One region of the Clostridium sp. CM038 genome, then DNA from elsewhere that is predicted to be linked to it. Evidence: riboswitches for the same ligand, from Rfam matches in the RefSeq annotation. Region 1 holds a riboswitch; the other holds the start of a gene.
What was found. A riboswitch is a leader RNA that binds a small molecule or an ion and turns the genes downstream of it on or off. The one in region 1 is predicted to bind cobalamin.
Positions count from the first base shown of each region.

Region 2: another riboswitch for cobalamin. It lies ahead of cobU (bifunctional adenosylcobinamide kinase/adenosylcobinamide-phosphate guanylyltransferase); the one in region 1 lies ahead of cbiQ (cobalt ECF transporter T component CbiQ).

Region 1 is NZ_CM143651.1:501,899-507,669, forward strand. Features, by position in the region: gene ACWJKS_RS02270 (CidA/LrgA family protein) at 63-416, shown strand; gene ACWJKS_RS02275 (LrgB family protein) at 409-1,113, shown strand; gene ACWJKS_RS02280 (hypothetical protein) at 1,198-1,761, shown strand; gene sigG (RNA polymerase sporulation sigma factor SigG) at 1,938-2,711, shown strand; cobalamin riboswitch at 2,881-3,054, shown strand; gene cbiQ (cobalt ECF transporter T component CbiQ) at 3,431-4,279, shown strand; gene ACWJKS_RS02295 (energy-coupling factor ABC transporter ATP-binding protein) at 4,292-5,119, shown strand; gene ACWJKS_RS02300 (energy-coupling factor ABC transporter permease) at 5,183-5,771, shown strand, end outside.
Region 2 is NZ_CM143651.1:1,598,347-1,604,117, forward strand. Features, by position in the region: gene ACWJKS_RS07280 (penicillin-binding transpeptidase domain-containing protein) at 1-974, shown strand, start outside; gene ACWJKS_RS07285 (IS30 family transposase) at 1,100-2,161, shown strand; cobalamin riboswitch at 2,285-2,465, shown strand; gene cobU (bifunctional adenosylcobinamide kinase/adenosylcobinamide-phosphate guanylyltransferase) at 2,628-3,188, shown strand; gene ACWJKS_RS07295 (ABC transporter substrate-binding protein) at 3,223-4,170, shown strand; gene ACWJKS_RS07300 (FecCD family ABC transporter permease) at 4,187-5,239, shown strand; gene ACWJKS_RS07305 (ABC transporter ATP-binding protein) at 5,240-5,771, shown strand, end outside.

The sequences.
Region 1 (5,771 bases):
ATTTTATGCTTTAATAAGAAAATTACACAAATGACAACATTTTATAATAAGTAGGTGAAACAATGAAGTACTTAAGACAATTAATGATTATTTTGATTCCGTATATTATTGGAACTATATTGCAACTTATGTTTAAATTACCGATTCCGGGAGCGGTTATTGGACTTATTTTACTGTTTTTGGGGTTGCAAATAGGTATAGTTAAGGTTGAAATGATAGAAGAAGTTTGTGAGTTCCTTTTATCAAATATGTCTTTTTTCTTTATTCCTGCTGGAGTAGGTCTAATGACAGCATTTGGTGTGTTAAAAGGAAAATGGATACCATTTATCGTTATAGTTGTTCTTTCCACATGTTTAGTTTGGATTGTAACAGCACTCGTAGTTAAATTTTTAAGGAAAGGACGTTTATATGAATGATTTAATTACTTCACCAGTTTTTGGTGTAATAATATCCCTTATTGCTTATGAAATTGGGATTTACATAAAGAAGAAAGGCAGACTTTCAATTTTTAATCCACTTTTGATAGCCATTATTATATTAATATTTTTTTTGACAAAGCTACATATTAAATATGAAGACTACAATAACGGAGGTAAAATAATTTCATTTTTTTTATTTCCTGCCACAGTGGCATTAGCTTTGCCTATGTATAAGAAATTCTCTTTATTTAAAAAAAATGCTATACCAATACTTATAGGGATTTTGAGTGGTGCGATTTCTGGTATTGTATGTGTAGTATTCCTTTCGAAATTATTTGGAATTTCCGATGTACTTATTGAATCTTTAATACCTAAGTCTATAACAACACCTATAGGAATAGCATTGTCAAATCAGTTAGGGGGACTTTCCTCAATTACAGTTGTAGCTATAATAATGACAGGTGTTGTAGGCTCAATTGTCGGACCGTTTTTATATAAAATTTTAAAAGTTAATGATAAAGTTGCCTTAGGGATTGCTATGGGAGCATCTTCTCATGCGCTGGGAACAGCGAGGGCTATGGAAATAGGAGAAACTGAGGGAGCCATGAGTGGCATAACTATGGCTATTTCAGGAATTGTAGCTGTCCTTTTATATCCTCTTTTATGGAATATGTTTCTTGAAATTTTAAAATAATTTCTTGGAATACGCTATATTTTGGCTCCGATTAAATTAAGTTTATATATGTAGTGTATGTATTATTAAGGAGGTTTTTTCATTATGAAAAAAAATGAGATCAAAGGTCAACTAAATAAATTAATTGATTCAATAGACAATTTATTATCTGATGAAAAAGAGCAAAAACTAAGGAGTAAATTGGGAAAAGAAATAAGAAAATATATTTTTACAGATGAAATAGTTAAAAAACTTAATGAAAGTGATTTTTCAGGATTGGTTGAGCAAGAAGAAGAAATAGAGATGCTTTTTTCTATGATATTTCCTGTTTTCATTGAGAAAGATGATGTTTTCTTTAGGCTGTATAAGCATAAAATTGAAGTTGATTTATCAGATGAAATGAGTGATAGATATATTTACATATTTTCTGATGGGAGACTTATATCAGGTTTATTTGAATGTTTCAAGCTTTATGATGATGAATATATTTATGGAATAAAAAAAATAATAAATATTATTCCAAGGCTTAGAGAAACTGTAAAAGAGGAATTAGTAAACCTGGATAAAAGTGAAAAATTTAATAAACAAAAAATAGGTGATTTTAAGAATAGAGAAATAGTAGCTAAAAAGAATTTTAATGAATTAATAGATAGCTTAAATAAGTTTTAGTAATATGTAGGAATGTTATGGGCGGGATTAAAGAAATTGTGATGCAATTTTGATGAATCTATTATTAAGATTAAAATAAAAACACCCTTTCAGATGTTAAAGGTTGTCTGTAGTATAAAAAGCAAACCATAAGGACATAATTTAGAAGCAATTACTCTGAAGGGAATGATGACCTTATGGTATTCAATAAAGTAGAAATATGTGGTGTAGATACTTCAAAATTACCCGTACTAAAAGAAAAAGAAATGAAAGAGCTACTATTTAGGATACAAAATGGTGAGTATGAGTGTAGAGAAAAATTTATTAAAGGAAATTTAAGATTGGTTTTAAGTGTGATAAAGCACTTTAATAACCGAGGAGAAAACGTAGATGATTTATTTCAAGTAGGCTGTATTGGTTTAATGAAGTCCATTGATAATTTTGATCTAAGTCTAAATGTTAGATTTTCAACATATGCAGTTCCTATGATTATTGGGGAAATAAGAAGATATTTAAGAGATAATAACTCAATAAGAGTTAGTAGATCATTAAGGGATATTGCATATAAAGCATTACAAGTTAGGGACAGATTGGTGAATCAAGACAACAAAGAGCCTACTGTAGCTGAAATAGCAAAAGAATTAGAATTACCAAGGGAAGATGTAGTATTTGCTTTAGATGCTATACAAAATCCTGTATCTTTATTTGAACCAATTTATCACGCTGGTGGAGATGAAATTTATGTAATGGATCAAATAAGTGACACCAAAAATTTAGATGATAATTGGCTTGAAAATATATCGATTAAAGAGGCAATGAAAAAATTAAATGTTAGAGAAAAGTTAATCTTAAATTTAAGGTTCTTCGGTGGAAGAACTCAAATGGAAGTAGCAGGTGAAATAGGTATATCCCAAGCACAAGTTTCTAGACTGGAAAAAACTGCATTAAAGCACATGAGAAAGTACGTATAGGGTCCCCTAGTGGGTCCCTTTTTTTACTGTAGCATTTATTTGAGAATATAGTATAATGTATTATTTTGTGAAAACTTGAAAAATATTATCTTTTTACAACTAAAGTAGTTGATTTTTTGTAATAATAAGGCTACTATGTAATGAGTACATGTGTGAAAAAACTATAAAAATTAAATAATAAAATATAGGTTTAAATTAATTAAAAGGGAATCAGGTTAAAATCCTGAACTATCTCGTAGCTGTAATAGATGAATTTAAGTGCATTATGCCACTCGAAAACGGGGAAGGCGCGCTTAAATAATGATTCTTGAGTCAGAATACCTGCCCATATTTTCGCACTACAAACTCTACGAGTGATAGAGAGGGCTTTATAATGAAAATTTGTTTGTTGATTTTATATGATTAAGCATATTTTTGAATCGTTTCCTTCTAACGCTTTAGTTAGAAGGATTTTTGTTTTGTAGACAGGCCTATACTACGAATTGTCAAAACGAACCTAAACATCATTAGGCAGAATATCATCGTTTTCGCCGGGTGCTTCAATGCGATTATAGTTACATTATCTGGCCTTGCATTTTTAAATCAGATTGTAGGTGTAATTGTTTACTATGCTTCATCTATTTTTATTATTCTAAAATCTCCCAGAATGCTGCCATGGGGTGAAAATTCAAAGGAGATGTGAAATGGGAAAAATTATTATTTTATGTGCCATTTTTCTAATGGTGGGCTTTTTCTTAAAATGGAAAAAAAAGGATGGGACACATCATCATCACCATGTAACCGGACATAAACACGGCGAAGGGTTTTCAATTGATTTTTATGCTTATACTTCTAAAATCAGAGACTGGAATGCTACTTTTAAAGTATCTCTTTCTGTTTTGATATTGATTCTTTGTATTGTATTGGAAAACCCCTATGTGTCTGTTGTGGTCATTATTGCAATGGCCTATCTGACCATTGTAAAAGGAGAGCTTCCAGTAAACGAATACTTGTCAATACTGGCGATTCCAATCATCTTTATCCTCCTTGGCACTTTTACAATTGCTATTGATTTTTCAAAGCAGCCGATGGGGCAGTATAACTTGTATCTTGGCTTCTGCTATGTGTTTACTTCTCAGGCAAAGCTTAAGGAAGTGGCTTTTTTGATTCTGAAAGTTTTTGCAGCTATAAGTGCCCTACAAATGATGACACTGTCAACTCCATCCTCCGAGATTATATATGTGCTTCGAAAAGCACATGTTCCAAAGCTTATTGTAGAGCTGATGAACCTCATTTACCGTTATATTTTCATTTTAATGGATGTCTATACTAAAATGAAAAATTCCGCAGAATCTCGTCAGGGCTACTGTGATTTTAAGACTTCCTGCTATACATTTGGAAGCATTGCAAGCAATATGCTGGTTATTTCGCTTAAAAAGGCAAACGATTATTATGATGCCATGGAGGCCAGATGCTATGATGGGGATCTTATATTTTTGGAGGAAGATAAAAAGGTAGAGACAATACAGATTGCCTCTGCAGTAGTATTTATAATTTTTTTGATCCTGATATGGGGCGTTACAAGATAGAAAGGAGCTATTATGGGGAAATCAATATTAAAGGTCGAAGATCTATACTACGTCTACGGGAATGGAAAGTCTGCATTGGACGGTGTAAGCGTGGATATCTATGAAGGTGAGAAAATCGCTGTCATTGGTTCCAATGGATCCGGAAAATCTACATTTTTCTTGAATATAAACGGTGTATTTACACCTGAACAGGGAAAAATCATTTACCGGGGTACTGTCGTTAATAAAAAGAATTTAAAAGGACTTCGAAAAAATATCGGAATTGTATTTCAAGATGCGGACAATCAAATAATCGCATCTACAGTTAGGGCAGAAGTTGGATTCGGGCCGATGAATTTAAAGCTTCCAAAAGAGGAAGTACTAAAGCGAGTTGAGGAAGCACTGGCATACATGAACATATCAGATTTCAAGGATCGTCCGCCACACTATTTGAGTGGCGGTGAAAAGAAGCGCGTCACCATTGCGGGCATCATTGCTATGAAATCAGAAATCATTATCTTTGATGAACCGACTGCATCATTGGATCCTTTAAATGCACTGATACTAGAAGAAGTTTTGGCCAAGCTTGGTTCGGAGGGCAAGACAATGCTCATTTCCACCCATGATGTAGATTTCGCATATCGATGGGCGGAGCGAGTCCTTGTATTCTGTGAAGGGAAAATTATCGCAGATGGAACACCTTTAGAAATTTTCCAAAACACAGAAATTTTAAAACAGGCAAATTTAAAACAGCCAACAGTGCTTGAGATATATGAATTGCTTGTAGAAAAACATCTGCTGGAAGATACTAGTGCCTATCCGAAAAGTACGCAAGAATTCAAGGAAATGCTTGAAAGATAGTTGGGTTTTCTAGGCGTTTCAGCTTAGATTAATATAAATTAAAAACAATAGAGGAGGAAAAAAATGAATCAGAAAGAAAAGAAAATTATCTTTATTGCGATTGCTTTCGCATTAATTTTCGGGGTAGCCCCGGTAGCAAATGCAATGCACATCATGGAAGGATACCTTCCACCAAAATTCTGTATTATATGGGGTGTTATATGCGTTCCATTCTTAGTAGCAGGTTACTTATCAATTAAGAAAACATTGGCTAAGAACCGTAAATCCATCACTATTCTTGCTATGTCAGGTGCATTCATTTTTGTGCTTTCATCTTTAAAGATTCCGTCAGTAACAGGAAGTTGCTCACATATGACTGGTACCGGACTTGGTGCAATCCTATTCGGACCAATGGCAGTCAGCATCCTGGGGATTATTGTACTACTTTTTCAGTCAATTTTGCTTGCTCATGGCGGACTGACCACTCTTGGTGCTAATACGTTTTCTATGGCTATTGCAGGACCGCTTGTTACTTATGTAATCTACAAATTATGCCAGAAGCTCAAAGTCAATAAATATGTAGGTATTTTTCTGGCAGCATCAATCGGTGACTTATTAACCTATTGTGTAACAAGTTTTGAACTTGCACTTGCATATCCGTCTGCGAACGGCG
Region 2 (5,771 bases), 1.1 Mb from region 1:
GAGCCAGTGCAGCAATAAATCCAAAAACTGGAGAGGTATTGGCTTTAGTAAGCTCCCCGTCATATGATTCAAATGCAATTACTACTTATGTTTCTAATACCCAAAAGGCAGAATGGGAAAAAACAGGGGATCCATTTAAAAATAGATTTAAGGCCGTATATTCTCCAGGGTCTACATTTAAACTGATAACGGCTGCAGTTGGGTTAGAGCAAGGGAAGATAAAACCTAGTGAACTTATTAACATACCGGGAAACGAATGGCAACCAGATAAATCATGGGGACTCAATAAGGTTACTAGGGTTGGTGAACCGAGAGAGTCAGTGAATTTACAGGATGCATTTGTATACTCTGATAACATATATTTCGCAAAGGCAGCTCTTAATATAGGTAAAGAGGAATTTATAAAAGGATGCAACAATTTTGGAATAGGTCAAAAACTTCCAATAGATTATCCAATAGCAAATTCACAAGTAGCCAATGGCAACAACATTAAGAATGATGTAGCATTAGCAGATACTGGTTATGGTCAAGGGGAGGTCCTTATGAGCCCACTTCACCTTGCACTATCGTATAGCGCAGTTGTTAACGATGGAAATATTATGTCTCCAACTTTAGAAAGTTTGAATGAAAAGGTAAAGGCTAAGGTATGGAAAGCTAATGCAATTTCCGCGGATAATATAAAATTTGTAAAAGATGGTCTCACTGGAGTTATCGATAACCCAAATGGTACAGGTCATGCGGCAAGAGTTGATGGGCAAGCTCTCGCGGGTAAAACTGGAACAGCGGAACTTAAGAAAGATGACAAGGATAAAGCTGCAGAAGAAAATGGATGGTTTATATGTATGGATACAGTTAATCCTAAAATAGTAGTATCAATGTTAATGGAAAACGTTAAAGAGAAAGGTGGAAGTCACCATGTGGTACCTATTGTAAAAGGAGTAATGGAATATTACTTAAATAAAACACTGAAATAGCGTTAGAAAGTAGGTAGGGTAAGTTGTAAAATGAAATGACCATAGAACAAAAAATAAAGACTCAAGAGAAAAAATCTTGTACAATGTTAAGTGACTAAACCAACACAAGTACAGGAGGATTTCAAATGAGTCAATCAAATTTTATCACAGAGAACAAAAAAGGTAAACACCTAACATATGAGGATCGTATAAAGATAGAGACATTATACAAAATGGGGCTAAATTCAAGCTGTATTGCGGAGCAAATAGGTGGACGTTCAGAGCGTACAATAAGGCGTGAAATTGCTAAAGGAATAGTAGAATTATTGAATAGTGATTTAACCACTCGAATGGAATATAGCGCAGAAATTGGGCAGTCAGAACATGACAGACAAGGCACAGCAAAAGGGCCTGCATTGAAAATAGGGAAAGATCACAAATTGGTGAAGTACTTAGAAAAAGCCATTGGTAAATATGGCGAATCTCCGTATGCAGCTATTCAAAATATAACAAATAAAGATCTACAATTCGAAACAACTATTTGCTTCAAAACTGTGTATAACTATTTGGATAATAATTTATTCTTAAACATAAGTAACAAAGATCTGCCTGTTAAAAAGAATGCCAAAAAGAGAAACTATAAAAAAATAAGGCCGGCGTATAACAATACCAAAGGAACAAGTATATCAGAAAGACCTACAGCGGTAGCTGCACGTGATGAGATAGGGCACTGGGAAATGGACACCGTAGTAGGAAAGCAGGGTACGAAGACTGTATTAATGGTATTAAGCGAAAGAGTAACTCGCAAGGAGTTAATCTTTAAAATACCTTCTAAATCACAGGTCGCTGTTGTGAAGGAATTGGACAAATTGGAGCGTAAAATGGGAATGGCATTCTCAAAAACATTTAAAACAATCACCTGTGATAACGGCTGTGAGAACCTTGATTTCGAGGGTATTGAGACCTCAGTAAGGAATAAACGAAAGAGAACTAAAGTATATTATGCCCATCCATATAGTTCATGGGAACGAGGCACAAACGAGAATATCAATAAAATGATACGACGATTTATCCCAAAAGGTGTGGATATTTCAGCATTCTCTAAAAAACAAATTATGCAAATACAGCACTGGATCAACAATTATCCAAGAAGGATTTTTAACGGTCTATCTGCTAATATGATGGAACGGAAAACCATTACAACTTAACATTATATTTTTCTTGAAAATTTCGGACATTTTATATTGCAATCTACATTAGAAAGTAGGTAGAATGATTTACATTGCTTTAATATTTTTTTGATGTTACAATAAAAATAGTCAACTTAATAAAAATTAAATATTGTTTTAGGTGCCCTGTAACAGGGGTTAAAAGGGAAAGTGATTATAAAACCACTGCAGCCCACCGCTACTGTATTAGAGGATGAAATCCAAAGAACCATTGGGAAACTGAGAAGGTTGGAGAGTAAGATGATGCTAAAGCCAGTAAACCTGCCTATTGCTTGAAATTTTAGTCTTCGGAGGGAGGATGAAAAATGCGTGATTTAACAATAATATTGGGTTATCCAATATGTGAAAAATTTAATTGCATTATTCCACATCCTTGAGATGTGGTTTTTTTATTTTCTGATTTTTTTACATTAGAGTATATCATTAAAATAATAAGGAGCATACTATGAAAAAAATTATACTTATAACAGGTGGAGCAAGGAGTGGGAAAAGTACATATGCTGAGAAGCTAGCCAAAGAAGAGAAGGGCAACGTACTTTATATTGCAACTTCAATTCCGTTTGATGATGAAATGAAGGACAGAGTAAAAAAACATAAAGAAAGAAGACCAGCTAATTGGTATACCTTTGAAGGCTATAAGAATTTAAAACAGGTATTCTATAACGAAGAAATGCAGTTTGATACGATTTTATTAGATTGTATTACAATAATGACTACAAATCTTATGTTTGATGAAGCGGGGGATAATTTCGATGATCTTAATAATCAAGCTATAAGCGCAATGGAAAAAGGGATTTTACAAGAGGTAGCAGTATTTCTTGACGAAGCAGAAAAAAACTTAAAAACAATAATTCTTGTAACTAACGAAATTGGCTCTGGAATTGTACCAGAATACAAGATGGCAAGGGTTTTTAGAGATATTGCGGGTAGAGTTAATCAGTATATTGCATCAAGGGCTCAGGAAGTTCACATGGTGGTTTGTGGTATCCCAATTAAAATTAAATAAGTAATTAAAAAAATAAAATTTATGGAGGCAACTTATGTTTAAAAGAAAAGGTATAATAAGTCTAGTTTTAGCTGTTTTTGTTTGTGTTGTATTTAGCGCGTGTGGCAGCAAAGGTGAGAATAAAGGGTCTCTTAATACTACTAAAAAGGAAACTAACGCTGTAGTATATCCGCTAAAGGTAGTTGACTCATATAATAGAACGGTTATCATTGAAAAAGAACCTAAAAGAATTATTACAATTGCACCAAATATAACAGAGGGAATATATGCACTTGGTAAAGGAAGCAGTGTAGTTGGTAGAAGTGATTACGATGATTACCCAGCTCAGGCCCTTAAGGTTACATCTGTTGGTGACTTATTGCAACCAAGTGTAGAGAAAATTGTTGAATTAAAACCTGATGTAGTTATTGTATCAGCTCTTTTTGATAAGGCTATTATTAAAAAATTAGAGGCTCTTAATGTAAAGGTTGTAGCGCTTGGTGGTGAAGAAAATTTTAATGGTGTGTATGACACAATGTCAAAACTTGGTCAGGTTGTAAATGCTAGTGGGGAAGCCCAGACAATAATATCAGATATGAAAAGGAAAGTTGCAGAAATAACTGATAAGGTTAAGGATGCTAAGAAGCCAACAGTGTACTATGTAGCAGGATTTGGCAAGAGTGGTGATTTTACAGCAGGAAAAGATACATTTATAGGTAGTATGATAGACATTGCTGGCGGAAAAAATGCTGCGGGCGACGTAGTTGGTTGGAACTACAGTGTAGAAAAGCTTGTAGAAAAGAATCCTGATGTGCTAATTTGTTCAAAGCTCTATGATTCAAAAAAAGGTATAAAAGCTACCAATGGTTACAAAGATTTGAATGCAGTTAAGAACGGCAAATTATTGGAGATTGATGAAAACATTATTGTTAGGCAGGGACCGAGACTTGCAGAAGGACTTGAAGCAATTGCTAAACTAGTTCATCCTGAACTTTTTAAATAAAAGGGGTTAAATAACCATGACGTTTATAGAAAATAAGAGTTATTATCGACGAGTTTTTGCAGTAGGGGTATTTTTACTCCTAATTGTAATGATTGTAGCAACAAATTTTGGGGTAGCAGATATTTCTTTAAAACAGACAGCCCTAATTATTATAAGCAAAATTCCAATATTAAATAACAGTGTATCCTTAGATGGAATTAATCCTACATCTGCAATCATATTGGTAAAGTTAAGACTTCCTAGAATCATTTTATCCTGTTTAGTAGGAGCAGCACTTTCAGTGGTTGGTACCTCTTTTCAGGGTATTTTCAAAAATCCAATGGCAGATCCATTTATTCTCGGAGTTTCATCAGGGGCTGCACTTGGGGCCACTATAACCATGGTTTTTCTTAATGAAATCAATTTTTTAGGGATGAGCATGGTGGCATTCAATGCTTTTGTAGGTGCTATAATAACTACTTTTCTGGTTTATAATATTGCGAGAGTCGGTACTAAAGTTCCAGTTACCACACTTTTACTATCGGGTGTTGCCATAAATTATTTATTATCATCCATTATTTCATTAATGATGACCTTTAATAGAGATAATATTGAAAAAATAGTTATGTGGACGATGGGAAGTTTTTCAACAGCTGGATATCACGAGGTAATTTTACTGTTTATAATAGTAGTTCCCTCAATTTTATTTATTTTTACATTTTCAAGAGATCTGAATATCATGGTTCTTGGAGAAGAGAGTGCTAGAAGTCTTGGTGTAGATGTAAATGGATTAAAAAAGTATATACTTTTAATAAGTACTTTGATGGTGGCAGCAGTCGTATCTGTAAGTGGAATAATTGGATTTGTAGGTCTTATAGTGCCGCACTCTATTAGAATGATTTTTGGACCAGATAATAGGGTGGTTATACCATTTTCTGCACTTGGGGGAGCTATATTTTTAATAATTTGCGATACGCTTGCAAGAGCAGTAGTGCCTCCATCAGAAATACCAGTAGGAATTATTACTTCAATTTTTGGAGTTCCATTTTTTATATATTTATTATATAGAACAAAGAAGAAGGCGATGTAATTGATAGAGATAAATAACGTAAGTTTTTCCTTTGAACAGGAAGTATTAAAGGATATTAGTATAAACATAGAAAGAGGAAAATTTCACACTATTCTAGGTCCAAATGGTTCAGGTAAAACTACACTTCTAAGGATATTATCAAAATCACTGCAACCTGAAAAAGGTGAAGTTTTTATTGATGAAAAGGACTTAGCCCAAATGAAATCAAAGGTTTTAGCAAAGAAAATAGCAGTGGTACCGCAAAGCACAGAAATCGAATTCGATATTTCAGTACAAGATATAGTTCTTATGGGAAGAACGCCTCATATTTCTAGATTCTGCTCAGAAAGTGAAAAAGATATGGAAATAGCTATAAAAGCTATGAAAATGACAAACACTTGGGGTCTTAGAAATAAAAGCATAAATGCATTAAGTGGCGGAGAAAGACAACGAGTGGTAGTGGCAAGAGCGATTGCCCAAGAAACAGGAATAATTCTTTTAGATGAGCCTATTTCTCACCTAGACATTCATCATCAAATTGAAATGATGAATC